One region of the Paenibacillus larvae subsp. larvae genome, then DNA from elsewhere that is predicted to be linked to it. Evidence: riboswitches for the same ligand, from Rfam matches in the RefSeq annotation. Region 1 holds a riboswitch; each other region holds the start of a gene.
What was found. Region 1 has a riboswitch for cyclic di-AMP ahead of BXP28_RS13105 (C40 family peptidase). Riboswitches for the same ligand answer to the same signal wherever they lie in the genome.

Region 1 (7,988 bases):
TGGGGCTGCCTTTGTCATACAATACCCGAATGATATAGAAGTGATCGGTGAAGGAATGATTGATCCAACAGAGGTAGAGAATCAGTTTAATAACAGAAGCTGGAATGAAATGGGGTATACGGTAGCTGAAATAAATAAACATGAAGAGTATAACAGTTACCTTGTACTTACGAGGAAAAAGACCAATACTTATATGAACCGGGAAGAACTGCAATGGCTCAATCTGATTATCACTTATTTATCCGTCAGTATGGAAAACCTGTATCTCATCCGCAAACTTCATATGCGGTTGCATGAACTGGCTTCGGAACTGCCTAACCAGGAGAACGGGGGCGACTATGTCTGGTTCAGAAAGACGATGTTCGAGCTTCAGGAGAAGGAACGCACACGGATTGCTTCCGACCTTCACGACACGACGATGCAGGATATCTTCTTTGTCATCCGCAAGCTGAAATCCCTTCAAAAGCAGCTGACACAAACGGAGGACCTCAGGCAAATCCGGGATATTTTGAATCATCTTGAACTGATCAACGTCAACCTGCGGCAGTGCTGTTTTGAACTGAATCCTTATATGCTTAAAAATATCGGGCTTATCGGTGCTCTGCGCAATCTGATTGATATAGAATCAGGGCTTGGCAGCTATGAGATTCAATTGATTACATCCGGCAACCTGGAGGAGATAGAACAGATGGAGGATGAGAAGAAACGGCACATATTCCGCATGATCCAGGAACTGATTACGAACGGGAGGAAACATGCCCGGGCCGATCATCTGAATATCAAGTTGCAAGCAGACAAGGGGCAACTGCTGGTTATGTATGAGGACGACGGAATAGGTTTTCAAACCGAATCTGTTGCATCCAAAGTGCTCGGGAAGTCAGGTATGGGACTGGAACAGATGAAGAGCAGGGCCCTTCATTTGAACGGCCTAATGGATATTTCCTCGGAAAAAGGCAGCGGGGTACGAATATCTATTAAAATCCCAGTGAAAGAAGGTGTGAGAGTATGAACCGAGAATGGACGGTACTTATCGTGGATGATCATCCGGCAATGGCATTCGGTACGAAAATGATTCTGGAGGCAAGAGAAAATATCCGGGTCATAGGGATTGCATCTTCCGGAGAAGAGGGGCTCAGCCTTGTAAAAAGTGAGCGCCCGGACATAGTCTTTCTGGATTTCCATCTTCCGGATATGACAGGACTTGAAGTGGCATCCGGTATGATGAAAACCCATGAAGAACTGAAGATCGTGATTTTCACGGGTATTGATTTCATGCCGATTTTGAACAACCTGTTGAGCCTGGGCATCAGCGGGATTATGTCCAAAGATTCAAGCGAGGAACAAATTACGAACATGGTGAATTGCCTGATTGAAGGGCAAACCGCTATTTCCCTGGAGCTTTTCCGCCAGCTTCAGCTGGGTAAAGGGGAAGATGACGGCACCGCCTTAACGGATGAAGAGATCAACATTATGAATCAGATTATCAAAGGGGCGACCAACGAGCAGATCGCTGAGGTAATTCATATGAGCAAACGCTCTGTAGATAATTATGTACGCAAAATTTATGATAAATTCGGCGTAAAATCACGGGCCCAGGCCATCGAGAAATTTATCCAAATGAAACGCCCGGTGTGACGCCAACGGGAGGAACCAGAAATGAATCCACAAGTTTGGAAAGAAATAAACGAAATCACTGACCGGTATTTTACGGAACCGGATTTAAACGGGCTGCTTAAAAAGAGTATAGCGGACAAAGCCGAGGAAACATCCATCTGGTCAGAGATGACTCTTTATATCCATAGAATGTTTGGCGGAAATAACCCTTGTCTATACAGACTGGGGGCGTTGGCGGAACTGCTTATTCTTGGACTGGATATTATGGATGATCTTCAGGATAAAGACAATACCGGCAAGGTCTGGATGGCGATGCCGGAAGCAGCAGCCATGAACGTAATGAATGGTATGCTTATGGCAGCTTTAGCCGAGCTGGGGAATATGAAAAAGGAGTATGCGGGCCAGCCATTTCCTTGTGCTTCTGAAGTAAGCAGGATGATTACGACAGCCATTAACGGGCAGCACATCGATATTATGGGCAAGGTTCAGACGGAAGAGGAATATGTAGCTATGGTACAGCAGAAATCCTGCACATTGTTCAGGCTCTCTTTTTATCTGGGGTATTCCTCTGCAGGACCGAATCTTGTCTCCGATTTGGAGGCGGAACAGCTTCAGCAATTTGCTGTCTACGCAGGTATGCTTGGCCAGATTCAGAATGATATCCAGGATCTGACCCGGTATGATATTAAGAACGATTTGCTGTACAAAAAAAGAACACTCCCCATTTTGTATCTTCTTGCAGAGGATGAATCGGATTTTCCTCCCATTCATCAGTTTTACCGTTCGGAGATAACCTGGGAGGAATTCCTTACTTATAAGCTGGAATGCCTTGAATACATAAACGAGTGCGGATGCGTGGAATATGTCTCTGCCATTCGGCATTTGTATGCCACACATGCGAACCAACTGCTGGATGAAATCCGTGTCCGGAATGAATGGAAGGAACGGCTTCGGGATGTTTTGCTTGGTGCCTATAACAATGAGGTCATGGAAGAGGCTGAGATAAAAGAGGGATAATAGGTGAAAAAAGTGGTGCCGGATTAGGTAATGTGGAGTTGGTAAATCAATAATGATGATGAAAAAAGACATTGGATGTATTTATTTCCAATGTCTTTTTTTTGTGCAATGCTGAAGCTTAAGTTGATGTTCTTTTATCCACTTATTTACTCTTTTTATCAAATTTAAATATAGAGAAATAAATGAGTGAACAAACATAAAAAATAGCCGTAATTACAAGGACTTCAATCCAATTGGTTTGTTTGTTAAAAATAAGATGGTATAAGACGAAAACCAATGCGAACACCAATGAAAGGATAATATAAAGTAACCAGTTAGGTATAGACGTGTTGTTTTCCTTCAATTCCATTTTCCTCCTTCATTCCCCATATTGCGCACTTACCGCTATAGTATACCAAAGTTGCCACTAAGCTTATTACACTTACTCCAGGGACATATCTTATTATAAGTTTTGCTGCTTCTTTCCATGCCTTTGCTTTAATATAAGTCAATACACCTCCACCAATCAAAGATTCAAATATATTTACTCCAAAATAATCCAATAAAGCAGATTTCATACAATCTAGCCAAGCGCTACGATTATTTTCGGTTTTTTCCTTCACTTCTTTTTCTAATAAATCTAGTCCTTTATCTTGACCATACCTTTCTCTGATTTTATCAAAATCCAGACCAATTATGTTATCATATTCATCTGTTAACACTGCGTGTTCACCAATAAATTCTAGTATTTCTTCTGTTTCTTTTAGTCGTTGGTCATAATCCATGTTTGTTGCTCCAGCTATAGGGGCACCCACTGAAGAAAAAAACATAACTAAACTCGCGAACACCAAAAAATACTTGATCTTGCTCAACTTCATTTTAATTACCTCCTTGGTATATTTTTGACCCCTTATATAGGAATCAGATTACATTTTCTACAAAGGAAGTAAAACATCATCCATCTAAATACATATTTACCATAATAAAACATTTCTCTTTCTGTATATGCTCTTAGGCCTCCATAAATTCACATAATTTTAAACCGGTCCTCCTATCTCCAGACATGCCTACTAGGTCTTTTTAAAGGTCATAATAAAAGGAAATCATGCCGTCTGATCGTCGGGACGATATTTAACATCAGTCATGATTGATGTACAAAATTGCAGAAAAATTCAAATGTAGTATTATGGAATTATATGGTACTCTGGGCAAAGAGAGAAGGAAGAAAAAAATGGACAATAGAATTACGTTGCGTGGCGAACTTGAAAAAGCCATAGATGAAACCGGATGTACACTATCCCAACTGGAAGAAAAGGGCGGTACCCAAATTGGAAATCTTAGTGCCTGCCTTCGCGGCAAATCGCTCCGGCCTATCACATATACTCTAGAATTTTGGTCTATGGTTGAGGAGTTTACTGAAGAACTGCGGATACTATCGAATATTGTATATCTAGAGGAGTTAAGAAAACTTAATAACAATAGATCGGAACCACCAGTAGAAACCGAACGACATCTTGTTGTTTATTACGGTAAATCATATTTAATAAAAGGCGCGGCCTTATTTAAACAAGGTCGTTGAGGAAACCAAAGCATGTATTGAAGGATATCAAGACCCCAGCTGGTTTAAACATTTGGATGATTTAGGAAAGATGGAAGTCAAAAAATATAGCCAATTGCAAAAGCAAATAGGTATAGCGTAGAATTGCTATTAGGGAATACTGATGTACTTGATAAGTTCTTGAATTTCCTCACAGATTATCCCCAACATACTTCAGGAGCACTTTTAGTTATTTTAGAGGTAGCGAATACATACGGATATTAAATATAGACCACATTTTGGAACGATTCGCTAATTCCTACTAGAACATCCCAACAGAATGTGGTGTTTGCTCAGAAACAATTGAGGTTTTATTAGCAGGCGCTTTTTTTGCCAATGTCTTGATTTGTTCCAGATGAGCCTGTACATTTTTTCGGTAGTCTCTTTTTGTTGAAGCGCTGCCCCTAGCATACATAGACATCTAATATTTCTAGATAGTTAGAAGACGAGCTTTTTATATAAATGGTCGGTGCAATATCGTTGAGCTTTGCTTGGATATCTTTGTGTCGAGCTGGGTCTGCGATAATGAGATCTGGTGCTGCTTCCATCAATTTCTCCAGATTTGGCGTGCGCCTTGAGCCGAGAGAAACGTACTCACCGATTTATCGGAAAGCTGCGGGATGTTTTATCTCCGTCGTCTGTGACCGCTACTATCTTTTTATCAAGATACCGGCAGTTTCTGCCTTTGGCTCTTGATTTACTTCGTTTCCGCAACCAGCGGCGATGAATAGCAGGACGAAAAAAAGCATGGAGAAAACGGTTTAATGTTCACGTTTTCCCCCTCCCTCTTTTTTTCCGTCACTACCGAAGTCAGAATTGTATAGATTGTCCCCTTAAATCAGCCTGTACAAAGGCAAAAGTGGAACGGGGAAATCCGGGTGAAGCCTCCTCCCATATGTCTCCGCCCTGCTGATGAAACCAATTATTTTGGACGTGAAGCCATGTTCCTGAACATAAGATGTCTCCAATCCCCTTTTGGCTTTGTAAAAAGGTCTTGTTTTTAATCGTAATATTTACTATTATAAAAACAGCTTTACGAATGGTCAATAGTACAAGGACACTTTTGGGAAGGGAGTGATGAAAGGGGAGGCTGGATGGACCGGGACCGGGTTTCCGGTTTTGATCTGAAAGGATTTCCAGATGAACGCTCTCAAATGTGGATAGAGGGTATTAGCTCAGGATAAATTTGCCAACAAGCTATATTAATTTTTTATGATGGAAAAAATTTTTTAAATGGCCACGAAAGTTGCAAGACTCCAATTAATTATGCTAACCTTGCCAAAGACGAGGAAGCTTGTTTTGTTTTAATAAAAGCCGAATCTTGCTCTTCTACATGAGGAACAGGTACGGGGGACGATATGCTGTGGGGTGAATTTGCAATATTGTGCATTAGGGAATACCTCTTCCCGAACCACTAACCTCGGAGGCTACGTACAGGAGGGAATTTATGGCTACAAAATGGTTGAAAAGTTTGGTTCTTTCAGGGACTTTAGTAACGGTAGGGTTAATAGCATCAAATACTACTGCACACGCAGCTATTCCGGACGGTGTTAAAGTTCAGATCAATAACCACTTAGTTAATTTTTCGGATGCTATGCCTTATTTGAACCAAGGATCGATAATGGTCCCGCTGCGAGCGGTAGCTGAGAATTTAGGCTACAAATTGGAGTTTGAAATGATTCAAAATGGTACTCAAGTCAGAGTCAAACTCATAGGAGATGGTCATGTATTTGAGTTTGAGTCCGGTAAGCAGGAGGCAAAAGTAGATAACAGAAGTATAACCCTAGATGAAGCACCTGTTATTAAAAATGACCGTGTCTATGTACATATCCGTTCAATTGGAGAGCATTTTGGACATATTGTCCAATGGGATATGAACAATAATATCGGCATTCTGGGTGCAGATGGAAAATACCATGCTCCTGCGTGGTATAAGCCTGCAAAACGAACTACACCAAGCAAAGATGTAACCTTGTCTGCTAAGAAGTCAAACGAATCTGCAGGAAAACAGCATACCGGGAAACCTGCTGATAAACAAGTCTCATCTGCTAAGAAAGCAAACGAATCTGCGGGAAAACAGCATACCGAGAAATCTGCTGATAAAAAGGTAGAACCAGCTACAAGCAAAGAAATAGCCTCAACTGATAAAAAATCCATCGTATCTAAGGCAACAGGGCAGGTTGGGGTACCATACTTATGGGGGGGAAGTTCCCCAAGTGGGTTTGATTGCTCGGGTTTAGTAACTTATATCTTTAAGCAACAAGGTATAAATCTTCCGAGGACTTCTTCAGGCATGTATGGTGTGGGAACATCGGTATCGAATCCCGAACAAGGGGATCTTGTATTTTTCGCTAATGGCGGTAAAGTGTTTCATGTAGGCGTTTATGTTGGTGGCAATCGGTTTATTTCTGCAACCGACGATGGAGTTAAAATTGATAGTTTAGGAAATTCTTATTGGAACAAATATTATATAGGCGCTAAAAAAGTGATGTAAGATTATATTCGTATTGGAACAGTTAAGACCAAGTCACTTTTCGGATTTTGTCCGAAAAGTGACTTTTTATATAATTTCATAACTTAGATTTTCCATCCGAACAGGTACAAGATATAGATAAATCTGAACCGTATTTGTATCTTCTCTACCTACTGTTGATTCCAATATAAAATAAGTTGCCCTGCAATTGATTACAACCTGTTAACAAGAAACATGGAAATTCTTCACATAATACAAAAAGGGACGAGTATTACGCCTTGAAGCAAAGGGGGAAGGGGAACAGGAAAGCTATCGAGGCGCTTGCAAAGCTTGTAGAGAACAAATTTGGCGAGGATTGATAAGGGTGTTTCCGCTGCCCAAAAGGGGCCAGCCCAAAAAAGAGAAGAGACCTTCATTTATCTTACAGTTAGGATTTTGGAGGTCTCTTCTTTGTTATATATACGGGACTTTACATAGTAAAAGGGTCATCTTTTTTTGGAGAAAACCATTGGCTTTTCCCTTTATTTTCCTCTGTATCTGAAGGGGCTCCGGCAGCGCCGGGTTTTCGCTCTAAGGCCGCGATCCAGAATACAAGCTCATTTTTTACAAGCATAATGGCCTTCACCCTTACGACATAATCTTTTTCAAAGACGCCGTAATAAGTCCGGTCGGAAATGAGTTTCTCATATAGCTCCAGAGAATCATTCACACTATTGACCTTTTGCCCGACAACCACCTTCATATCGTTTTGGACTTTCTTTTCAAGTTCTTTGCGGATATCCTCGTTCAGGGGAGGTGTCTGGCTATCTTTCAAATGTACGGTGACCCGCTGGATGACAGTCTGCTTGTCCTTAAATTTCGTTAAAGATTCCAGATCAAGAGAGAGCCGTTCATTATCGGATTTCAGTTTCCGGAGTTCTACAACAAGGAAGTTAAAGTTTTGATGATAAACCCCCATGAAAATGCTGCTGCCAATAATTACTCCGGATAAAAACAAACCGATTCCGGGTAAAAGCCGGGAGGCCCGGTAAAAAGAGGGGATTTTCAAACGGAACCGCCACCCTTGGCAATCCAGTGGATCACGGTAGCTCCCATATGAGCTCCCATAAATGCACTGACGATGATCATAATCTGCTTAATGGCTGGCGATAAATCCCCTCCCGCCACATGACTTTCAATAACCCTGATCGGATCAATAGTTCCCCCTATGGCGGCTACCATGGCCCAGATTTTTATCCGTTCGGCAAGCAGCAGCATATTCTCCGTAGGAGGCTGGAGGCTTAATACGGATCCGACTGCACCCATCAT
Region 2 (7,988 bases), 910 kb from region 1:
CCGATCGCTCAATGGTCTTTCGGCGGCCACCGTTTGCTCTTAAACGAATCTTTTGTCCTACATGCGGATCCAAACTGCGTTTAATTTCCAACAGCGAATTTTTTGCCATTACCTCAACCACCTCTTTCCGTATATATTATACCCAAACCCTGACATTTTGTCAAGCGAACCAAATATTATATCAGGATGGCAAGTTTATTGTCAACAGTCTATCGGGATTAATTTCAGTTAACTCTTTAGACAGGGTTTGTTATTTTTATGGAAATTATACGGAAAGAAAAGAAAATGGCTCTTGTCGGCTTATATTTACTTATCTTTACACAAAAAAGCACCCTTTAAGGGCGCTATAGATGTTATGGAACGGATTCTTTTTCGTAAGCCTTAAGCCGGGGAACACCTAAGCGGTAGCTTCCTCTGGACTCCAATCCTCCTAAACCCTCGAGGCCTGTTACCGTCAGTTCGGCCATGTCAATCATAGAGATTGTATCCCGTATAGAGGTACAGGCCAATTTGGAAGCAATGCACAGCGGATCTAAGGCGTGAATCAGAATCCGGGCAGGAGAACTTGCAAAATTGGCTCCTGCATGAAGCAAAGCTTCAAAGTGAGACTGGCAAGCCCCCGCCACTATGGTTAGATTATCTCTACTCCGTTCATACTGACGGGCTATTTGAACAGCTTTAACAAAGTATAGCGAATTTTTATAACTCTCAAGGCTGTTCAAGTCCTTTCTCCGGTTCTTAATAAGCCCGTCATGTCCGGTTATAACCACAATATCCGGTTTAATCCGAGGCAATAAACGGTACAGGACATCCGGCATTTGTTTTTCATTAACATAAAAGCCCTCGGCAGGCACTCGAAGCTTGTTGTATAAATGAAGGCTTTTCTTTAAATAAGATGGGTCGCCATCCAGGTGAAGCACTTTCCCCGGCATTTCGAAAAAATGGGAGTGGGCCGCATTCTTTTGAGAGATTACGGATTGATTGCGGGAATGCTGTTGTTTGCGGAACTGCCCCATTCGTCTCATCGTTTCAAGCACCGTAGGCTCGTTAAGCCTGGGGTAATCACTTGAAGAGGATGAATTGGCCCTTTCCAGGTCCTGAACCGGTGCATCGGCCATCAACCGGTAATCCACTCCCCGCAATACCGCCTTCTCGGAGAATATAATTTGTTCAATGCGAAAAAGGATGTCTCCACCGTAGGATTTTCTCGTCACCAGGTCACCCTGCCTCATGGTAATCCCCTCCCCTAGGCTATCCTATGGCGGCATTGGGTAATTGGTGTCTATTTTGTTATTTTCCCTTGCTTATATTGGAGCAATATTTCACTGAGCCGGGCAAATTCCTCAATGCTGAGCGTTTCTCCCCGTCTAGAAGGCTGGATGCCGGCTTCCCGCAAAAGAGCTTCCATCTCTTTCTTATTTTCTTTGCTGCAATATCTGGCAGCCAGGTTGTTATAGATCGTTTTCCGTCTTTGCGCGAATGATGCCTGTATGACCTCAAAAAAGAAAGCTTCGTCACTTACCCTAACCGGTGGTTCCTTCCGCAAGGCAAGTTTAATAACGGCTGAATCCACGTTAGGCTGGGGGACGAAAACGGTACGTGGAACTATTGAAATAACTCTCGCTTCACAGTAATACTGGACAGCAATACTTAAGCTGCCGTAATCCTTTGACCCGGGGACTGCCGCCATCCGCTCAGCTACTTCCTTTTGAATCATGACCACAATATTTTCTAAAGGAAGCTTATTCTCAAGAAGTTTCATAATAATGGGGGTCGTTACATAGTAGGGCAAGTTTGCTACTACAGTAACCGCAGAAACTTGTTGAAATTTATCCCGGAGAAGCTCTTTTAAATCCATTTTGAGCACATCCCCGTGAATCACTTCGGCCGGGTACCCTTCCAGGGTTTCCGACAAAATCGGCAATAGCCTTTGGTCAATCTCAACAGCTACTACTTTACCCGCCTGTTTGGCAAGTTGCTGGGTCAATGCTCCGATGCCAGGTCCAATTTCCAGAGCACCCTTTTGCGAAGTCAGTTCAGCCGCTGATACGATCTGGCGCAGGATATTCAAATCCATCAAAAAGTTTTGCCCCAGACTCTTTTTAAATGAAAATCCGTGTTTTTGAATGATTTCTTTTGTTTTTCTTGGAGTAGCTACATCCCGGGAGGAATGGGAGTGTGAATTCATAAAGTCTCCTCTTCTTTATCCTGTAATTGTTCTACCGCCGCTTCAAATTCCTCCTTGGAGATTTGAAAAATAGAACAGCGTTTATAAAATTGCTTACCATTACAATAACCGATTCCAAGCCGCTTGGCTACTTCCAGACGGCGTGAGGCTGCTTCCGGATGATTGATCAGGCCGGCACGGATCAAGTCCTCCATAGTAAGCTGGGAGACTGCCCCTTCATACTCCGTACGAACGTTTTGCAGAGCTTTGCGGATAACTTCCGGAGTAGCATTCTCCACCCCGATATCCCCTTTATTTTCTGCATCCTCTTTGGTTATAAACGCGTGCTTGCATCCCTGGACTTTGGCTGAAATTATTTTGCGGATTCTTTCCCCCGCGTGATCCGGATCTGTAAAAATAATGACACCCCTGCGCTGCTGGGCCAGAGCTATACGTTTTATAGTAGCCGGATTAATTGCAGAACCTCCTGTTTCAATCGTTTCCGCCTCTACGGCCCGTTTAATGGCTGTTGTATCATCCTTGCCTTCAACGACAATGATCTCTTTAATCATTTAGTTTCCCCTTCTTCTCTTCCTTCAAACTTCACAGAACGCAGAAAAAAGAAGAGGAACCTCCTCTTCTTTTTCGCCATCTTGTATGGGAAGCAGTATACCCTGTTTATGCAGGGATTAGTCTTCGGATGGTTTGTTTGGTCCAATAACGTGAACCGTCAGGCCGCGTTTTACCCCAAAACGGTTCACATGGTCTAATGTATCGAAATAAACGTCGATTTTGTTGCCTTTGATCGCTCCGCCTGTATCTTCCGCACGACGATAGCCGATACCTTCAATGTATACCCACCATCCAAGAGGGATAACACTTGGGTCAACCGCAATGGTTCTTCCTTCTGCAGCTTTTGCACCGGAAGCCGTAGCCATACTTAAGCCTGGCTCTTGAGCGGAGTAGGCCGTCAACGTAACATTTTTCAAGATTTTTTTACTGTTAGCCAGGGGCCCGCCTGAATTCGTTTCAGGTTGTTTCACCGTAGATTTATTAACCATGGCGGGTATTTGTTTCGGTTCGGGAACCGAGGCAATCGTCACAGGTTCTTTTGTACCGACAGCAATGACTTTGTTTACGCTCTCGGACTGTACTTCCTGATTCACAATGGCTTCAGCAACCAGTACGCCATCTTCAAAAATCTTTTCTTTTTTCTTGGACAGGATGCCTTCCTTGCCTTCCTGCACAATTTGTTCCTTGCCTTTTAACAGCTGTTCCTCATTTTTCTTCACAACGTCAAAGGCAATTGGTTCGGTAATGTCCTCATACTCCTTTGTTACCCTGATAACCTGAATGCCCATATTCGGAGTTAGAGCTGAGTCCATGGAAGGTTTTACTTTATCCAAATCTGCCAAAGTTATATTAAAATCCTTCAATGCACTTTCTACCGTTCTTGCAGTTGTGTAAACAGTTTTGGTCTGTCCATCAGCTTTCAGTTCAACCGGTATAGCGTGGTCAATCACAATCTTCTGACCGTCTTGAATTTTGCTGTCCAGCGCTACAGACACATAATCGTGTTCTCCGATTGTAATAGCTTCGTCATCCAGTAGCCGCTGCAGGACCCATTGTCTGGTTTCGACGTTTTTCTCTTGTCCATTCACAACTAGGGATACGCTCTTGGTAGCCGTACCGTACAACAACACCAACAACATGAAAGTCAAAGCGAATGAAATAATGGCCACAATAGAAATCATACGCAAGTTTTCATGCTTCCATCGCAATGCGAAGGACATGCTGGATGATCGTTTTTCATGGGTCTCAGGGTTCGATATATTGCCCACTTCTTCGGTCCTCCTTCAAAGTCCCGCCGTCGAGTTTATGCATGATTAAAATGACGTGACTCAAGTAAAATATAATGAATGCCGTGCCTTGTTAGGCCTCCCCCGTATCCGATGACAAGGTAGTGGCACCAGCGGGTTCAATCCACCTCCTTCTTTAGTCTTTAGTGGATCCCTGACGGATCCTCGTCCTAACGAAAGCAAAAAAAGCCAGGGAAAGAGGAATCTTCCCGTGGCCTGAGAAAATCTGTCTTAATTTTTAAAGACGACACTACAATGTACCCTCTCTCATGTGCTTACGAGGTTAGCTGACGGATTCGGACTGAGAGTAGCCCTACCTTACCCACCCTTGCCGGTATTCTTCACCAGCCCGGACCTGTAAGGATTCACCCCATAATGGTCTGTTACCCTCCGATTAGGTTCGACTTTTCCCACCTATCGGTATTCACAGCGGTTCCCCCCGTTTTCCTGTTACCAGGAAATTCAGCGATCACATTGAGATAGCTTATTAAGTTATCATGAAAGTATATTACGCTGTTCCAGCATATTCTGTAAAGAGGAAGCCACCCTTATTTTCATTAAAATTTGGCTTTATTAGTCCATTATATGAAGATAACCCCCATCTTTTCTGCCTTTTCCTCATTAAAACTAAATTTTTATGAGAATTTCTAAGGAAATGTATTCCAATTATGCTTTTGACTCAGTTTTGATTATAATAGTTTTACAGCATTTAGCAATAAAAGCAGGTGATCATGATGACAGATGTCCTTACCGTTGAAGAACTTTATGGGGGCTATTTGCCAGGAAAACCCGTTTTAAAAAATATCACGTTCTCCGTTAAAAAAGGAGAAATGGTAGGCCTCATCGGATTAAACGGAGCCGGCAAAAGTACCACGATAAAGCACATCCTGGGGCTACTGGAACCCCAACAGGGATCCATACGCATCCACGGAAATACCCTGAAAGAAAACAGAACTTCCTACCGCAGCTCTTACGCTTATGTACCGGAAAGCCCTGAACTTTATGAAGAGCTGACTATCCAAGAGCATCTTGAATTGACTGCCATGGCCTATGGGCTGAATCGAAAAGAGCTGGAAGAAAGAGCTGAGATTCTGCTGAATGAATTCCACATGAAAGAAAAAACCGGCAGTTTCTCCACACAGCTCTCCAAAGGAATGAAGCAGAAGGTTATGATTATGAACGCCTTTCTCGTCAGACCTTCTCTCTATGTGATCGATGAACCCTTTCTGGGTCTTGATCCCTTAGCCATGCGCTCTCTCTTGGATTTAATGTCGAAATATAAGGAAAACGGGGCAAGCTTCCTGCTCAGTTCGCATATTTTATCAACAATTGAAAAATATTGCGACCGGTTCATTGTACTGGACCAAGGCGAAATTGTGGCTCAAGGAACATTGGAGGACTTACGCGGGAAAACGGGAATGCCCGCTGCCTCTTTGGATGAACTCTTCTATTATATGGTTAAAGGCGGAGTACGTTAATGCATCCTCAAACGTTATGGAAAAAAAGATTCGATCATTATATCCAATCTGTTATGGGATATTGGAGAGTTGTAGGAAGAAGCAACTTCGGAGGGTTTCTGGTTTTATTCATTATTGTTTTCTCTTATTATTATGGAAAAACATTGCAGACGCTTCCCGCCTCTTTCCCTTACTTATGGATCGCAATTCCCTTTTTGTCGCTGATGATCTGCCCGGGCAACATTCGTACTTTAATTCGGGAGCCTGATCGAATCTACCTCCTTCCTGTCGAAACAGAGCTGAGCCTATACTTTCAAAAAGCGTTCCGGTACAGTTTCGGCATCCAGGCTTTTCGTATATTTGCGGCCCTGATCCTGTTATGGCCTTTGTACCGGCATTGTACGGGTAATGAAGCCCGGCCCTTTTTGTCGATTCTTGCTTTTCTCCTTATAATGAAGGCTACCCATTTAATGGCTTATTGGCAGGAGACAAAGTGGATTCATCCGGTAATCCGGTCAGTTTCTGTCGCATACCGGTGGCTAACAGCGACGCTTATCCTCCTGATTCTTTTCCAATGGGGAGTTTTGTACGCCGCTATCTGTACTATTTTAGCCATCCTAATCTGGTTGGCAGTTTTTCGATCAACTCGGCGTTATATCATAGGCTGGGAATATCTGATAGACCGGGAAAAGCAGCATAAGTACAGGTTGAATTTATTTTTCAGCTGGTTTATGGAAGTACCGGAATTGGGAACACGTGTGATGCGGAGAAGATGGATGAACGGTATTTTTAAACGAATCCCTTTTGATTCTGCCCATACTTTCCATTATTTATATGCCAAGAGCTTCATCCGCTCTGAATTGTTCAGCATGACGCTCCGCACTCTGGGTCTGGCTTTCATGATCATGTGTGTCAGTTCGGCAGAAATCATGCGGGGTCTGGTAGCAATCGTCGCTTTTCTTATCATAACGGTACAAGTTTCTTCTATAGAACATATGCATACGTATACGTTTTGGATACATATGTATCCCCTTAAAGAAGGTCAGCAAAAAGGAGCTCTCGTGCGGATAACTGAAGTAACGCTAACAGCAGTGGTCGTGCTGTTAAGTGTGCCCTTCTTTATCCGCCTGGAACTCCTGGCAGGGGCGGCTTGGATTATTTTGGGACTTGCATGTGCCCTATGGGCCGGCCGGATTCGGTTGAAACGCAAGTTTAAGGAAATCTGGACTACTTAAGACCCAACAGGCGGATAGCATTCCGGGTAGTGATCTCTGCAAGCTCTTCAAGAGGCATTCCCCTGATTTCCGCAGCTGCTTCCGCCACTAGTCTGACATAACCGGTTTCATTACGTTTGCCGCGGAAAGGATGTGGAGTAAGATAAGGGGCATCCGTTTCCACAAGCAGCCGGTCAAGAGGAACCCGGGCCAAAACCTCCTTCGGCTGCTTGGCATTTTTGAAGGTAACCGGACCTCCGAAGGAAATATAGAAGTTCATATCCAGACATTGTTTGGCTGTTTCCCAGCTTCCCGAATAACAATGCATGATGCCGCCGACTTCGGCGGCATTTTCTTCCTGCAAAATGCGTATAACATCTGCATGAGCATCCCGGTTATGGATGACAATCGGCATCTTCAGCTTATGCGCCAGCCGGATTTGTTTTCGGAAGACTTCCTGCTGAACATCTTTCGGGGATGTGTCCCAGTAGTAATCCAGTCCGATCTCTCCAATGGCTACCACTTTCTCATGGCTGCATAATTCCTCGATCCAAACCAAATCTTCCTCTGTCATATCCTTAGCATCCTGAGGATGCCATCCAACCGTGGAATAAATGAAATCATAACGCTCCGCAAGTTCAATGGAGCTTGGAATCGTTTCACGATTAAATCCCACATTCACTATGCGGGTTACCCCTTGTTCAAGAGCACGCTGAATAACCAATTCCCGGTCTTCATTAAATTGCTCGGCGTTCAAATGGGTATGAGTATCCGTCAACATTCTTGCTGTCTCCCCTTTTCAAAAAAATGTAGGTTTGCTAACCCTTGTTTAACCACTGTTTCAAATTAGAGGTCCGGATATTTAAAAGCAATTCCTCCGGGTAATAAATATGGCGTTTTCCTGCCTGAAGTCCACTGATCGAACGGACAATTTCCGATTTTTTGGAGATTTCGGTGAGCTCTTCTTTCCGGTTCAGGAGCAGGATAGGAAGTTTTTCGTCTTTTTCACCGGGCTTATAAACATCATAAGAAAGATCGGAGGGGAAATCCACTTCACTATAATAATTCGGATCCTTGCCGAGGTCTTCCAAAGCCTCCTGAATCTCTCCCAACAAATCGGGGTGAGGACCGTCTACTGTTATGTATTTAAACAAACGTCTATTAATGAAACGGTGACACAAGTCAGACAGAATCTTATCCTTTTCGTTAATCCAATAGATCAGATTAGTTTGAACAAGAGATTCATCCAACATAAAATAAGAGTCTATAGTTATATGCCCACTCAGGAGAC
Region 3 (7,988 bases), 440 kb from region 1:
CCAAACAGAGGTCCTGCCTTAAAGCCCGGCATGACATTAGCCATTGAGCCTATGGTGATTGCAGGCAAAAGACATGTCAGAACACTTAAGGATAACTGGACTGTTGTAACAGTGGACGGTTCCTTGTGTGCTCACTTTGAACATACGATTGCGGTTACGGATGACGGTTACGAAATCCTGACTAAATCAAAGGCGTAGGTGAAAGCGAGTGGACAAAGAACGTAGCCCTGGGAAGGGGCAAATCGTAAAGGTTCTTCGTGGAAGAGATGCCGGAAAGTATGCTGTGGTGATCGGTTTGGTGGATGAGAAATTTGTCTTGATAGCAGATGGGGACAAACGGAAATTCGACCAGCCGAAGAAGAAAAACATTCAACATCTTGAATTGCAGGATACAATTAGTGGCGAGGTTGTAAGGAGCTTAGAGGAAAGCAACCGCGTGACGAACGGAAAATTAAGGTACGCGCTTGCCAAGTTTATGGAAAGTCAGCCATCTGAAGCCGATGAGAAAGGAGAATGACTGTGGCCAAAGAAGATGTAATTGAAGTAGAAGGTACAGTGATTGAACCTCTTCCAAACGCCATGTTCAAAGTTGAACTGGAAAATGGTCATAAGATTTTAGCCCACGTTTCTGGTAAAATCAGAATGCACTTTATCCGGATCCTGCCCGGTGATAAAGTTACCGTGGAACTATCCCCTTATGACTTAACAAGAGGCCGTATAACCTATCGATTTAAATAAAGCGGAGTATACCTCAAGGGAACTCCAATTGTCGTTACAGATGCACAGGTTTTTGGAAAGTGGTTTTTCTTTAATGAAAAACACGCAGGCTTTCGACAATAGTTTCTGATATAGAAACTTCTAGGAGGTAATCAAAATGAAGGTAAGACCGTCGGTCAAGCCAATTTGTGAAAAATGCAAAGTCATTCGCCGCAAAGGCAATGTAATGGTTATTTGTGAAAATCCTAAACACAAGCAAAAACAAGGTTAATCAAAGGGAGGTGCATGTAGTACATGGCACGTATAGCAGGTGTAGACTTACCTCGTGACAAGCGCGTTATCATCGCGTTGACTTACATTTTTGGGATCGGTAAAACAACCGCTCAAAAAATCATTAATGAAACAGGCGTAAATCCGGATACTCGCGTACGCGATCTGACTGAAGATGAAATCAGCAAGATTCGTGACGTAATCGACAAGCAGTTGAAGGTAGAAGGGGATCTTCGTCGTGAGATCGCTTTGAACATTAAGCGCCTTGTGGAAATCGGATGCTACCGTGGTATTCGTCATCGCCGTGGACTGCCGGTCCGTGGACAACGAACGAAAACAAATGCCCGTACTCGCAAAGGTCCTCGTCGTACCGTAGCTAACAAGAAAAAATAATAAAGGGGGTAAGAGATAAATGGCAAAAGCTAAAAAAGTGGTTCGTACTAAACGTCGTGACCGTAAAAATATTGAATCCGGAGTAGCGCATATCCGTTCAACTTTTAACAATACCATCGTAACCATTACGGATCCTCATGGTAACGCGATTTCTTGGGCAAGTTCCGGTAATCTTGGTTTCAAAGGTTCCCGTAAAAGCACTCCGTTCGCGGCTCAAATGGCAGCTGAAACAGCAGCTAAAGCAGCGATGGAGCATGGGATGAAAGTAGTTGAAGTTATGGTTAAAGGTCCAGGAGCCGGTCGTGAAGCAGCGATCCGTTCCCTGCAAGCAGCTGGTCTTGAAGTTAACCTGATTAAAGACGTAACTCCAATTCCGCATAACGGCTGCCGCCCTCCAAAACGTCGTCGCGTATAATTTTGCAGCGGGTTGTGGTATAAATATTCCTAACATGTGAATAATGATGTTGAAGGATAGGCATACTACATGGTTTATGACTAAAAAGTCCGGGGAAACGACGTTTTGAAGGAGGGTTCATTTCATGATCGAAATCGAAAAACCAAAAATAGAAACCGTATCTGTCAATGAGGATGGTTCGTACGGCAAATTTGTAGTCGAACCTCTTGAGCGTGGATATGGGACAACTTTAGGCAACTCACTACGTCGTATCTTACTTTCGTCACTGCCGGGTGCAGCAGTAACTTCTGTACAAATTGACGGGGTTCTTCATGAGTTTTCGACCATCCCTGGGGTTATCGAAGACGTGACGGAGATTATCCTGAACCTGAAAGGATTATCCCTGAAGATTCATTCCGACGAGGAAAAGATACTGGAAATTGATGTTGAAGGAGAAGGTAGAGTCGTAGCCGGAGATATTCGCGCGGATAGCGACGTGGAAATCCTAAACCCGGATCTTCATATTGCTACGTTATCTTCTGACGCACGTTTGCATATGCGCATTCATGCAGGAAGAGGGCGCGGTTATGTCCAAGCTGATAAAAACAAATCGGAAGATCAACCGATCGGTGTTATTCCGGTTGATTCCATCTACACTCCTATCACCCGTGTCAACTACAGCGTGGAAAACACTCGTGTCGGCCAAGTGACCAACTATGACAAGCTAACGCTTGAAGTATGGACAGATGGCAGCATTCGCCCTGAAGAGGCTGTGAGCCTTGGCGCAAAGATTTTGACGGAGCATCTCATGCTGTTTGTAGGCCTTACTGATGAGGCTAAAGACGCTGAGATTATGGTAGAAAAAGAAGAAGACAAGAAAGAAAAAGTTCTGGAGATGACTATCGAGGAATTGGATCTTTCTGTTCGTTCGTATAACTGTCTCAAGCGCGCTGGTATTAATACCGTGCAAGAGCTGATTACGAAGACCGAAGAAGATATGATGAAAGTACGCAATCTAGGACGCAAATCTCTTGAAGAAGTACAAGAAAAGCTCGAAGAGCTTGGGCTTGGCCTTCGTACTGAGGAATAATACGACCTAGAGAAGGAGGTTACAGAACATGGCATATCAAAAGCTAGGCCGTGATTCCAGCGCTCGTAAAGCACTTTTTCGTGACCTGGTAACGGACCTGTTTATTCATGAGCGCATTCAAACGACTGAAGCGAAAGCGAAAGAAGTTCGTTCTATCGCAGAAAAGCTGATTACTCTGGCTAAGCGTAATGATCTTCATGCACGCCGCCAAGTGGCCGCTTTCGTTCGCCGCGAAGATGCTAACGGAGAACAAGATGCAATTCAAAAGCTGTTTGCTGAGATTGCATTTCGTTATTCCGAGCGTCCAGGCGGGTACACCCGTATCCTGAAACTGGGTCCTCGTCGCGGTGATGCAGCTCCTATGGTATACCTGGAACTTGTAGATCGGGCATAATAACGGATGGGAAAGGGTGGACAGAATCCTAGGATTCTGCTGAAGCCCTTTTTTTGCACTCTGGTATCCGAAACCTATTGTGAGCGTGAAGAGCATCTCTACGGAGGCGTAAGATTTGAGAAACCTGCGTTTTACCCTCAGTTATGACGGAACGTCCTATTCGGGATTCCAAACACAGCCTGACGGCAATACGGTCCAAGATCAGTTGGAGGAAGCCATACACATGTTAACTGGAGAAAAAGTCAAAATAACTTCTTCCGGGCGGACGGATGCAGGTGTCCATGCACGGGGGCAAGTTGTAAACTTTTTGACTTCCTCCAGAATCCCTGTAGACAGATGGTGTCTTGCTCTTAATTCCAGGCTGCCCCGGGATATCGTTGTGTATGAAGCTGAGGAAGTGTCGCTTACTTTCCACTCGAGAAAATCCGCTAAACGGAAAACCTATTGTTATGAAATCCGTACCTCTCGGTTCCCGGATGTATTTCACCGGGCCTTTGAAGTGCATTATCCAACTCCTCTAAATATTGAAGCCATGAAAGAAGCACTGTCTTGCTTTATAGGAACTCATGATTTCACATCTTTCTGCACAACCAGAACGACTATGGAAAACCGTGTGAGAACGATATACGAAGCCAGGTTAGAATATTTACCGGATCAGGATGATCCCGCCCGGGGACTTATCCAGATTTATCTGACCGGTAGCGGATTTCTGTATAACATGGTTCGGATTATCGTTGGCACCATTTTGCAGGTTGGAGAAGGGAAAGAGAAGAGCTCGGAAATACCGGTGATTCTGGCTGCCAAGGACCGGAGAAAAGCAGGGCCGACAGCAATGGCCAAAGGGTTAACTCTTTGGAAAGTTGAGTATGAATGAAGCCAAAAATAGGCTTGCTATTCTAAGTTCAATCATGTAGAATATTATTTGGTATTTCATGGTCGGCTATCCCACAGCCCCGGATCATGCAAATAACCACATACATGATTTTGAACATGAATATGATTGAATATGAGATATATTTGTTTAGGAGGATAAAGCATGCGTACCACATATATGGCTAAACCGAATGAAGTTGAGCGCAAATGGTACATTATTGATGCTACTAATAAAACTCTGGGACGTCTGGCAAGTGAAGCGGCTAGCATTATCCGCGGTAAACACAAGACTCAATTCACACCACATGTGGATACTGGAGATTTCGTAATCATCATTAATGCCGAAAAAATTCATCTGACAGGTAAAAAACTGACAGATAAAAAATATTACCGCCATTCCATGCATCCAGGTGGTTTGAAAGTAACTACAGCCCAAGAAATGCTGAAAAATAAACCTGAGCGCATGTTGGAACTGGCTATCCACGGTATGTTGCCAAAGAACCGTCTTGGTAACTCAATGAAAACCAAGCTGAAAGTTTACGCAGGTTCGGAGCATCCGCATCAAGCACAAAAACCAGAAGTTTGGGAACTTCGCGGTTAATAGAAAGGGAGGACTGACTCGTGGCACAAGTTCAATACTATGGAACCGGTCGTCGTAAACATTCGGTAGCGCGTGTACGCCTTGTACCGGGTGAAGGACGTATCATTATCAATAAACGTGATCTTAACGATTACTTCGGCCATGAAACGCTGAAGCTGATTGTAAAACAGCCTCTGGCTTTGACTGAAACATTGAATAAATATGACGTTATCGTACTGGCCCATGGCGGCGGTATGAGCGGACAAGCGGGAGCCATCCGTCATGGGATTTCCCGTGCACTTTTGAAGGCAGATCCGGAAAGCCGCGGTTCTCTGAAGCGTGCAGGCTTCCTGACTCGTGACCCTCGTATGAAAGAACGTAAAAAATACGGTCTTAAAGCTGCTCGTCGCGCACCACAATTCTCTAAGCGTTAAGATCATTCCTGTATCAACAATTATTGCCCTTGGTCTACTTTGGCCAAGGGTTTTATTTTTTCTGCAGAGGATTATCCGTGACCATATTTTTACCCTATTTTCTCAGTTGAAGGAATTTCTTTAATTGAGATGAGGTTTGTTTTAGGTATAATATCCTGATCAAGGCAAAGAAAATTTTACACCATAAATTTCCAATCTTCACCAGGCAGTACTGTTAAGTCTTTATGTACCAATCTGCTTTTCTTCATTGAATAAAGAAATGGTATATCTCAAAGGAATATCAATTTGATGGACTAGTCTTACGATAAACTCAGAAGATAGATAACGAGATAGTATCTGTTTTATGATTTACTCAATATAAATATTTAAAATTTTTTTAAAAATTGAGGAATATGATGGATTTTTGATGACTGAAAAAAATTTTAAATGGCTGAAAAGTTGCAAGACCCCAACTAATTATGCTAATCTTCTCAAAGACAAGGGAACTTTTTTGTATTTTAATAATAGCCGAATCCTGCTTTTCTACATCGGAAACAGGTACGGGGACGATATACTTGGGGTGAATTTGCGACATTTGTGCATTAGGGAATTCCTCTTCCCGAACCCGTCAACTAACCCCGGAGGCTACGTACAGGAGGTAATTTATGGCTACAAAATGGTTGAAAAGTTTGGTTCTTTCAGGAGCTTTAGTAACGGTAGGGTTAATAGCATCAAATACTACTGCACACGCAGCTGTTCCAGACGGTGTCAAAGTTCAGATCAATAACCACTTAGTTAATTTTTCGGATGCTATGCCTTATTTGAACCAAGGATCGTTAATGGTCCCAATGCGCGCGGTAGCTGAGAATTTAGGCTACAAATTGGAGTTTGAAATGGTTCAAAATGGTACTCAAGTCAGAGTCAAACTCATAGGAGATGGTCATGTATTTGAGTTTGAGTCCGGTAAGCAGAAGGCAAAAGTAGATAACAGAAGTGTGACCCTAGATGAAGCACCTGTTATTAAAAATGACCGTGTCTATGTACATATCCGTTCAATTGGAGAGCATTTTGGACATATTGTCCAATGGGATATGAACAATAATATCGGCATTCTGGGTGCAGATGGAAAATACCATGCTCCTGCGTGGTATAAGCCTGCAAAACGAACTACACCAAGCAAAGATGTAACCTTGTCTGCTAAGAAGTCAAACAAATCTGCAGGAAAGCAGCATACCGAGAAACCTGCTGATAAACAAGTAAAATCGGCTACAAGCAAAGATGTAACCTTGTCTGCTAAGAAGTCAAACAAATCTGCAGGAAAGCAGCATACCGAGAAACCTGCTGATAAACAAGTAAAATCGGCTACAAGCAAAGATGTAACCTCATCTGTTAAGAAGTCAAACGAATCTGCAGGAAAGCAGCACACCGAGAAACCTGCTCATAAACAGGTAGAACCAGCTACAAGCAAAGATGTAACCTCAACTGATAAGAAATCCATCGTATCTAAGGCAACAAGGCAGATTGGGGTACCATACTTATGGGGGGAACTTCCCCAAATGGGTTTGATTGCTCGGGTTTAGTAACTTATATCTTTAAGCAACAAGGTATTAATCTTCCTAGGACTTCCTCAGGCATGTATGGTGTGGGAACATCGGTATCCAATCCCGAACAAGGGGATCTTGTATTTTTCGCTGATGGCGGTAAAGTGTTTCATGTAGGCATTTATGTTGGTGGCAACCAGTTTATTTCTGCAACCGACGATGGAGTTAAAATTGATAGTTTAGGAAATCGTTATTGGAACAAATTTTATATAGGCGCTAAAAAAGTGATATAAGATTATATTCGTATTGGAACAGTTAAGACCAAGTCACTTTTCGGATTTTGTCCGAAAAGTGACTTTTTATATAGATAAAATCCATTTCATAACTTAGATTTCCATCCGAATGGGTACAAGATATAGATAAATCTCTCTGAACCATATGTATCTATATCTTCCCCATTAATTACTCACCAGTTGTATTATAAAATGGATTTCACATAATGTATTAAAATATTATCTTGAGGTCCAGATAATTGACTAAGTCATTTCTGATGTTTACGAAACCTGCTGTTGATTCCAATATAAAATAAGCTGCCCTGTAATTGATTACAACCTGTTAACAAGAAACATGGAGGTTCCTCCTAAAAAGGAGAGTCAGGTTAAATAAATAAATTTGACTACATTTAGTGATGGAAAAGGAGAACTTCTTGATTACATGGCTGGTCCAAGTAATCTGAAGCAAGTTTTAAGAACGTAAAAAATGCGGTCCTAAAACTGTTCGCTCCCGCATCACAATTCCCCAAACATTATTTGAGGATAGATAGCACTCAAATCCCTTTTTTACGGTATATAAAGAAAAAGATTTTTTATTTTTTCACCAAATTCATTCCCGCCCAATACAATACAAAAGTGAGTAGGCCTGTGAAATTATGGTTGACACACCCGGCAGGTCATGCTAAATTTCTAGTAATTTATTAATCATATAAGAATAATCGGAAATAAGGTGGGAGACTATGAATTTGCCCGAAAAAGAAGTTTTATTGTCTCAGATCAGCCAAGAGTATGAACAAAAGTCCGCGGAGGAGCTTGTAGTAAAAGCTGTTGAAACGTTTCCTCACATTACTTTTGCCTGCAGTTTTGGTGCTGAAGACGTAGTGCTCGTGGATATCATGCAAAAAGTAGCGCCATCCATTGATATCTTTTACTTGGATACTCATGTTCATTTTAAAGAAACGTATTTGACCAAAGACCGGTTGCAGGAGAAGTATAATATTGAGTTTATACAGGTCGAGCCTAAGATTTCCCTGGCGGAACAGGCCGATCG
Region 4 (7,988 bases), 440 kb from region 1:
TTTGAATACATTGTAACCTCCAGCAATATTGAGGCCCTCATTCTGGAATGCAACTTAATCAAAAAGCACCGGCCCCGTTATAATGTTCTATTAAAAGATGATAAATCGTTCCCTTATATTAAAATCACCCATGAAGAACATCCTAGGCTTGAGGTAACGCGAAAGATCGTGAAAGATAGGGGCAAATACTTCGGTCCTTATCCCAACGCATATGCTGCACAGGAAACCAAAAAGCTGCTGGACCGTCTTTATCCGCTGCGCAAATGCAAGCATATGCCGGACCGGGTATGCCTGTATTACCATATGGGACAATGCCTGGCTCCTTGCGTGTACGATGTCACAAAGGAGCAAAACGAAGAGATGATTCAAGGGATTACCCGCTTTTTGAACGGCGGACATGAGGAAATCAAGCGGGATCTGACAGCCAAAATGCACGCAGCTGCCGAAGAATTAAACTTCGAGCGGGCAAAGGAATTACGGGATCAAATTGCGTATATTGAAGCTGTTATGGAAAAGCAGAAGATTACTATGGCTGACCATGTGGACCGGGATGTGTTTGGTTATTCTACCGATAAGGGTTGGATGTGCGTCCAGATCTTATATATGCGGCAAGGCAAGCTGATTGAACGGCATGTCTCGATGTTTCCTTTTTACGGGGATGAGTATGAGGACTTTATAACCTATGTGACCCAGGCATATAGTGATAATCCGGCATTGCCAAAAGAAATCTTTCTGCCTCTTCGAAACAAGGCCGGGGAACAGAAAGCGGGGGAATCGCACGAGATTTCCGGGAAAGATTCTTTTATTGAGGCTTTGCAAAAAGAGGATGAATTTCAAAAAGAGCATCCCCGCGAACAGGAGGGGCCCGTTTTACCTTCGGATGCAGAGGAAGGCATGGTTAAGGAAGCGCTGGAATCCTGGCTGGGTGTTAGAGTACATTTTCCCCAGAGAGGCCTTAAGAAGCAGATGGTTGAGATGGCTGCAAACAATGCCCGTGTGGCACTGGAGGAAAAATTCCGCCTGATTGAACGGGATGAGAAACGGACAATCAAGGCGGTTGAAAACCTTGGAGAGTGGATAGGAACCGGATATGTCCGACGCATTGAAGCCTTTGATAATTCCAACATCCAGGGGGCGGACCCTGTCGCGGCTATGGTTGTATTCATCGATGGGAAACCGGAACGAAAAGAATACCGGAAGTTCAAAATCAAGACGGTCCAGGGACCGGATGATTATTCGTCGATGCGGGAGGTTATTCGCAGGCGTTATGAGCGTGTCCTAAAGGATGGGCTCGAAATGCCGGATTTAATTATCGTGGACGGAGGCAAGGGGCAGATTTCCGCCGCCATAGATATTCTTGAGAACGAACTTGGCCTCTACATTCCCGTTTGCGGATTATCCAAAGACATAAAACATAAAACAGCCCAGCTGTTAATGGGAGATCCGGCCGAGGTTGTTCCAATTCCAAGGGACAGCCAGGAATTTTATTTACTGAACCGCATTCAGGATGAAGTGCACCGTTTTGCCATTACTTTCCACCGCGAACGAAGGGCAAAATCGATGGTCCAATCCCAATTAGATGCCATCCCAGGCATTGGGGAAAAACGCCGTAAGCTGCTGCTCAAACATTTTGGTTCCGTCAAAAAAATCAAAGAGGCGAAAGTCGAAGACTTCCGCCCCATCGGGATCGGAGACAAATTGGCGGCACAGATTTTGACATCCCTGAATGGAAATATGGATACTCCAACAGGGGATTAGGGGCATGGATAAGAGAAAGAGCAGCTTCCCTCCTATTGAAGGATGGTGAAGGATGCTTGTTGTTAATAGACGAATACAAAGACTTACCGTCTAAAGACTGCAAAACGGATTCCTTTCAACAGCCATTTATGAAAAAGCCAAAGGACTCCTGCCACAAGAGCAGGGAGGATCATGTAGAAGATTCCCCCGAAGAGGGATGCATCATTGCCCACCGTCATCAAATATAATCCCATAAGTGTACTGTCCATGGCCGCATGGGCAAACAGGGCTGTAAAAAAGCCGAATTTCAAAAACGCATAACCAAATACGATGCCTAAAATGGTGACTTCGATCAACCGGGTGTAAACAGGAAATACCGGGTACTGAGTATGACCGGCAGCCCAAATGATGCTGGGCACCAGTATAGCTATAAAGTTGTTTCTAAACAGCTTTTTAAACAAAATGATACCGAAGAGCCGAAATGTTGCCTCCTCTGAAATAGCGGCTACCCAGGCCATTAAAGGATAGATGCACGGATTCAACATATTCAGAGGAGAATCGCCCGGGTCGCTGACAGACCATACGTGGAAGTTTTTATCGGCTATAAAAAACAGGAGCTGCTGTAGGCCCATCAAAAACAAGCAGAGTAAATATCCCCTTCCCATGCCGCTAAGAACTTCATTACCAAAGTTTCTGTCTTTCCACCTTGGTATTGGTCTCCATCCTTGTTCTTGCCACATCTGATTACCTGCAAGAAGAAGGAAATACAGGAAAACAGCTATCACAATTATCAGCATGTTCATTAGCAGAACGGAAAACATACTTTCCCATCCTGCCGCAAAATGCCCTTTATATACTTTGTAGGTCGGATACAAATTGACATTGTTGAGAGAATACAGAACAAGATAGACGGTGCATAAAAGGACCCCGCGATGAAATGCAATTTGCCGGCGCTTTAAAATGACATAAATAACAGCCGAAATAGTCATTCCGATATTGAGCAGCATGCTGATTAAAGTCATTGTACCCGCGGTATCCGTTTGTGAGTCCATCCACTTTATAAACGAATCCGGGATTGCGAAATCAGGTGAAACTCCTGCAATCATATTGTGATCCAACTGAACCTGAATTCTCAGGTGAGCCCCTCCAATCGACGGCTGCTGTTGTTCGAAAACCAGATCCGCTTCGGGCGTGCTTAGTCCGGTGAGTTTAAATTGCTCCTGCGGCCAGCCCATATCTTGAATGGCTTTGCGCCCTATGGTTTCTGCTTGGTCTTCCGTAGGGGGATCTAACTGATCAGGTTTGGAATACCAACCCACCACGGCCCCTGTCTGAAAATCCACTTTTACTTCAAATTGTCTGCCATCCGCCCCGTCAATGACCTGAATCAAATAATATTCAAGAGGGAACTTTTCTTTAAAATCCTCGTAAGATCCAGTAAGATTCTCCTTCTGGATATACCCGCTGAGGTTTGACTCTGATTGATACACAGTGTAGGTTACGGGATTTTCCAGGAACATTTGTTTATCGTTCAGGAAAATCACGGCTTTATCCGCGGCTTCTTTCTTGGAAAGAAGCGGACTGTTTTCATACATATAGGCTTCATCATCTATTTCGTCCGCAGGGGGTATAAAGGCCACTGATAAGTAGAGAATAATACCTATAATAGCGAGAAAAACAAGATAGCGGTTGCCGGGTTTGATTTTCATAGAAAAGCTCCTTAAAATGAAGAGTTTCATCCTAAAGTTATCATAGAATGTGTAAGGATGCCAGCGCATGCCTCAGCGTTTCAAACAAGGTGATTTAACGGCTATTTTCGCTGGATTTCGGTCAATAATGACTTTGTGTCCGGTAGAAAAGACATATATAATTCAATCATTCAAATATATAAGCTGAATTTCAATAGTAAAACGGGGGAACCATTTAATTGGGGTGAATTTCGCCGGGTATACCTAAGTATACACATTGTGCAGAAATGCGCATAGACCGGTGAATAGGGTGACCTATGCATCCGAATCCGTCAGCTAACCTCGTAGGCTTTGCATGGGGAACCATACCGATGAGGCAGTGGGTTTCCAATGCCTTTTTTTGTGTTTCAGGAGGAAATGATGAACATACCGGGCAAAATATTCAGATTAAAGCCCCCGCAGATTTTAGTTCTTGGATTTGCCAGTATTATACTGATCGGTGCGCTTCTGCTGATGCTTCCGATATCTTCAGCAGACGGCTATTCCATGCCATTCATTGACGCCGTGTTTACTGCAACTTCCGCCACTTGTGTAACAGGACTTGTAGTTGTAGATACAGAGACACATTTTACCGTCTTCGGCAAGGTAGTCATTATTTTATTGATTCAGGTCGGCGGTCTAGGTTTTATGAGCATGGCAACTTTAATCGCTTTTTTGCGGAAGAAGAGAATTTCCTTAAGGGAGAGGCTTGTTCTTCAGGAGGCTCTTAATCAAAGTTCAATGGAAGGGATTGTACGATTATTCCGGAAAGTGCTCGTCTATTCCTTAACGATTGAAGGGATAGGGGCTGCCCTTTTTACTATCCGCTGGTCCTTCGACCTCGGTTTTCCGAAAGCCCTTCTGTTTGGGATTTTTCATGGAATTTCGTTTTTTAACAATGCCGGATTTGACTTGTTCGGTTCAATCTCAGGACCGTTTTCTTCCTTAACGAGTTACAAAAATGACTTTATCATTAATTTTACGTCAATGGCACTGATTGTAATTGGAGGTATAGGATTTATCGTTATGTCAGACATTATGGAATACAAGAAGACACGGCGATTATCCTTACATACCAAAGTGGTATTATCTGCAACGGCTTTTCTGATAGTATTTGGTGCTCTGGTCATCTTTATATTTGAGTATACGAATCAGGCAACCATGGGACAGCAAGGTTTTTTTGGCAAGGTACTGTCCGCTTTTTTCCAGTCTGTCACTCCGCGTACAGCAGGCGCCAATACGCTTGATATAAGTTCCTTAAGGCAGGCTACGCAGTTTTTCATTATTATTCTGATGTTTATCGGGGCCTCTCCGGGTTCGACGGGGGCGGCATTAAAACAACCACATTCATGACTATTATCGGGGCAATGATTGCTATGGTCCGGGGAAAAGAGGATATAGTTTTCTTTCGCTATCGGCTTGGAAAAGACCGTATTCTCAAAGCGATTACGCTTTCTATGATTTGTCTGTTTCTGGTTATATTTGTTTCTATGGTTCTTTCCACTACGGAAAGCCAGCAATTTCTGAAAATACTATTTGAGGTTACATCTGCATTCGGTACAGTAGGGCTAACTATGGGAATAACGCCGTACCTCACTATATTTGGAAAAATCATGATCAGTCTGACCATGTTTGCCGGACGGCTTGGACCTTTAACCCTGGCTTATGCGTTGGGGCCAAAACCGGATAAAGAACTGTACCGCTACCCGGAAGGGAAAATTACGATAGGATAAGGGGAACATAGAACCATGGCTGTTAGTCAATATGCTGTTATCGGATTAGGCCGTTTTGGAAGCAGTCTTTCCAAAGAGCTTAGCAAACTGGGTAACGAAGTGCTGGGGATTGACAAAGACGAAGAAAAAGTAGAGCAGATGAGCGATGTGCTTACTCACACGGTTACGGCGGATTCAACGGAAGAGCCGGTCTTGCGTTCACTAGGCATACGGAACTTTGACTGTGCAGTTGTAGCAATCGGGGATGATATTCAGGCGAGCATTTTAACCTGCATTCTACTGAAAGATTTGGGTGTTAGGATGGTTGTAGCTAAAGCACTATCCGAACTGCACGGCAAAGTGCTTCAAAAACTTGGGGTAGACCGAATCATTTATCCGGAGAGGGATATGGGAATACGGGTGGCCCATCAGTTAGTGTCGCCTAATTTACTGGATTATATAGAATTATCAACAGAATATACTGTCGCAGAATTGTCTGTCCCTTCACGCTTGTCGGGTTTTACGCTAAAAGATTTGGACCCTAGGGCAAGATTTGGGTGCAGTGTAGTGGCGATCAATAAGCAGAACGACGGCATCATTATAGCACCAAAAGCGGAAGATACGATTCAAGCCAATGACGTATTGGTTATTATCGGAAAAAACGAACAGATCGACCGCTTTGAAGACGAAGTCATCAGATAAGCTGCCCGGGCAGGTTTCAAATAAAACCGGCGGGGGCAGCCAAGGAGAAGAAGAAGATGGAAAATGCCATAACCGGATCTATTCATCATGTCTTATTTTTGCTAATTCTCATTTTCGGTTTGGGTATGCTGTTCGGAAAAGCGGCAAGCTGGCTAAAGCTCCCGGATGTCGCACTTTTTTTGATCGCCGGGATGATTGTCGGAAAGGGACTGCATCTGGTTAGTGGAACAGATCAAGTATCCCTGTCCTCCGGAATACTGGATTTTTTGAAGACGGCAGCCGGAGGAATTGCACTCGGGTGTCTGATCGGTTTTACCATGTCTTTTTTAACGGCACATTTGAAATTGGGCATTTTGCGGGATTATGCAACCATCTCCATGGTAGTGACTGCCCTCGGGGCTTATTGGGCCGGGGAGATGCTGCATTTTAGCGGTTTTATGGCTACATTTACCGCAGGGCTGATTTGGGGCAATGCATCTTTATTCAAGCTGGATATGGAGGACAAGCTTCACGAAATGTCCCATTTTACGGATAATATTACTTCCTTAATGAGGATGCTGATTTTTATCCTGCTCGGCAGCCAGGTTAATTTTACTGTAATTTGGGCCAATCTGTGGCAAAGCCTGGCTATCATTTTTATTTTTATGTTTATCGCCCGCCCGCTTACGGTTCTAATTTGCACACTTCCGGATCGGAAAGCGAATTGGAAGTGGAATGAGATTGTGTTTATGTTTTGGGTAAGGGAGACAGGAGTAATCCCGGCAGCTTTATCCGGTATGGTAGCGGGGCTCGGAATAGCCTACACCGATATTATCGCTTCTGTTACCTTCCTGGCTGTTTTAATGACCATCCTCGTTCAGGCCAGTACAACGGCATTTGTAGCACGCAACCTTGGCCTGGAAATACCTTCCGGGCAATAAGAAGAATAGGATAAACCGGTAACCGGAACTGCTGCCGAAGGGAGGCGGTAGTTCCGGTTCGTTTTTTGTTTTTGGGGAAAAGCTGCTATGAAAGACGGGGAGTTTCTTTATGTCCGTTTGTGTATAGGTACGTATTTTCGACAAACTGCTCAACCGCCGGCATCTTTAGCGAATCCTCCAAATAGATAAGGGATGTAGTCCGGATCGTCTGCTCCAGCTCCGGAAGCTGTCTGATAATGAGGTCATTATAAGCGAGCAGATGAGTACGTAAATACGATTGGGGCAGCAAAGTCGGTGTTTTACAGGTTGAGACAAGCCTCAGTATTGCCTCAAATGAATCAATTTCCATCTTGACATCCGGCATGATGGAGTATTTATGAAAGAGTTCGTCTGTAAGAACACGATACCAGGTCCCTTTTGAGAAAAGAATCATAGACAAATCATTTAAATCATGAATGGCTAGGGAAGTACGCTCTTTGAATGGATGGTCGGCTGGGAGTACCAGAACCAGATGGTCATCAAAGAGAGGCTCACAGACAAGGCCGGGGACAGTGATGGAAGAAGCCACAAGACCAATATCGGCCTTTTTTTCCTTGACCATGGTAACAATCTCATGTGTCTTTCCGGTCAATGCCTTAATATCGGTATACGGATGATCCTTGGTATATAAGGTGATCAGATCCGGAAGAGTAGACTGGAGTGTGGTCAAACTGGCTCCGATCGTAAGGCTGACATGGCGGCCGGGTTTTTGAAAATCCCGGATCGTTTGATGGAATCTTCGTTCCAACTGTCTAAGCTCCAGGGCGAATTCATAACATATTTCACCTACCCGGGTCAGTTCAAGTCTTTTTCCCCTTCGTTCAAACAATTCCACCCCAAGCTCTTCCTCCAATTTTTTGATTTTTCTGGACAAGGCAGGTTGGGAGATATTCAATAGCTGGGAAGCCTTGTTGAGACTGTTTTGTTCGACAACTGTTGCAAAAATTTCCAAATGTTCCATGGTCCGGTCCCCTTCTTATAATTATTCGTTATAAGAAATTATACAAAATAAGCAATTCCATTATAAGCTATAAAGAGGTACGATAATAGATGTCACCAGTTGTTCACAAAAAAATTGAAAATTTATCGAATTCAATATTGGGAAGACGTGGATAATATTGGGTTGACTCATTTTTCCAGCAGAAGTACAA

Region 2: another riboswitch for cyclic di-AMP. It lies ahead of BXP28_RS17735 (resuscitation-promoting factor); the one in region 1 lies ahead of BXP28_RS13105 (C40 family peptidase).
Region 3: another riboswitch for cyclic di-AMP. It lies ahead of BXP28_RS15315 (stalk domain-containing protein); the one in region 1 lies ahead of BXP28_RS13105 (C40 family peptidase).
Region 4: another riboswitch for cyclic di-AMP. It lies ahead of BXP28_RS10845 (TrkH family potassium uptake protein); the one in region 1 lies ahead of BXP28_RS13105 (C40 family peptidase).

What each region holds. Positions count from the first base shown of each region.
Region 1 is NZ_CP019687.1:2,514,685-2,522,672, reverse strand. It holds gene BXP28_RS13135 (ATP-binding protein) at 1-1,009, shown strand, start outside; gene BXP28_RS13130 (response regulator transcription factor) at 1,006-1,635, shown strand; gene BXP28_RS13125 (polyprenyl synthetase family protein) at 1,657-2,631, shown strand; gene BXP28_RS13115 (hypothetical protein) at 2,946-3,488, opposite strand; gene BXP28_RS13110 (hypothetical protein) at 3,842-4,189, shown strand; gene BXP28_RS25160 (hypothetical protein) at 4,612-4,755, opposite strand; cyclic di-AMP (ydaO/yuaA leader) riboswitch at 5,510-5,651, shown strand; gene BXP28_RS13105 (C40 family peptidase) at 5,655-6,701, shown strand; gene BXP28_RS13100 (sporulation membrane protein YtrI) at 7,150-7,728, opposite strand; gene BXP28_RS13095 (YtrH family sporulation protein) at 7,725-7,988, opposite strand, start outside.
Region 2 is NZ_CP019687.1:3,422,268-3,430,255, reverse strand. It holds gene veg (biofilm formation stimulator Veg) at 1-109, opposite strand, end outside; gene yabG (sporulation peptidase YabG) at 354-1,232, opposite strand; gene rsmA (16S rRNA (adenine(1518)-N(6)/adenine(1519)-N(6))-dimethyltransferase RsmA) at 1,283-2,188, opposite strand; gene rnmV (ribonuclease M5) at 2,185-2,739, opposite strand; gene BXP28_RS17735 (resuscitation-promoting factor) at 2,857-4,008, opposite strand; cyclic di-AMP (ydaO/yuaA leader) riboswitch at 4,284-4,504, opposite strand; gene BXP28_RS17730 (ABC transporter ATP-binding protein) at 4,761-5,504, shown strand; gene BXP28_RS17725 (ABC transporter permease) at 5,504-6,718, shown strand; gene BXP28_RS17720 (TatD family hydrolase) at 6,711-7,478, opposite strand; gene BXP28_RS17715 (HD domain-containing protein) at 7,516-7,988, opposite strand, start outside.
Region 3 is NZ_CP019687.1:2,954,125-2,962,112, reverse strand. It holds gene map (type I methionyl aminopeptidase) at 1-198, shown strand, start outside; gene BXP28_RS15370 (KOW domain-containing RNA-binding protein) at 209-517, shown strand; gene infA (translation initiation factor IF-1) at 520-738, shown strand; gene rpmJ (50S ribosomal protein L36) at 875-988, shown strand; gene rpsM (30S ribosomal protein S13) at 1,012-1,380, shown strand; gene rpsK (30S ribosomal protein S11) at 1,400-1,795, shown strand; gene BXP28_RS15345 (DNA-directed RNA polymerase subunit alpha) at 1,920-2,864, shown strand; gene rplQ (50S ribosomal protein L17) at 2,893-3,258, shown strand; gene truA (tRNA pseudouridine(38-40) synthase TruA) at 3,374-4,132, shown strand; gene rplM (50S ribosomal protein L13) at 4,295-4,732, shown strand; gene rpsI (30S ribosomal protein S9) at 4,753-5,145, shown strand; cyclic di-AMP (ydaO/yuaA leader) riboswitch at 5,641-5,786, shown strand; gene BXP28_RS15315 (stalk domain-containing protein) at 5,790-6,704, shown strand; gene BXP28_RS15310 (C40 family peptidase) at 6,662-6,958, shown strand; gene BXP28_RS15305 (phosphoadenylyl-sulfate reductase) at 7,678-7,988, shown strand, end outside.
Region 4 is NZ_CP019687.1:2,075,651-2,083,638, reverse strand. It holds gene uvrC (excinuclease ABC subunit UvrC) at 1-1,758, shown strand, start outside; gene BXP28_RS10850 (CPBP family intramembrane glutamic endopeptidase) at 1,842-3,446, opposite strand; cyclic di-AMP (ydaO/yuaA leader) riboswitch at 3,618-3,791, shown strand; partial or broken gene BXP28_RS10845 (TrkH family potassium uptake protein) at 3,816-5,197, shown strand; gene BXP28_RS10840 (potassium channel family protein) at 5,213-5,878, shown strand; gene BXP28_RS10835 (cation:proton antiporter domain-containing protein) at 5,935-6,798, shown strand; gene BXP28_RS10830 (LysR family transcriptional regulator) at 6,884-7,798, opposite strand.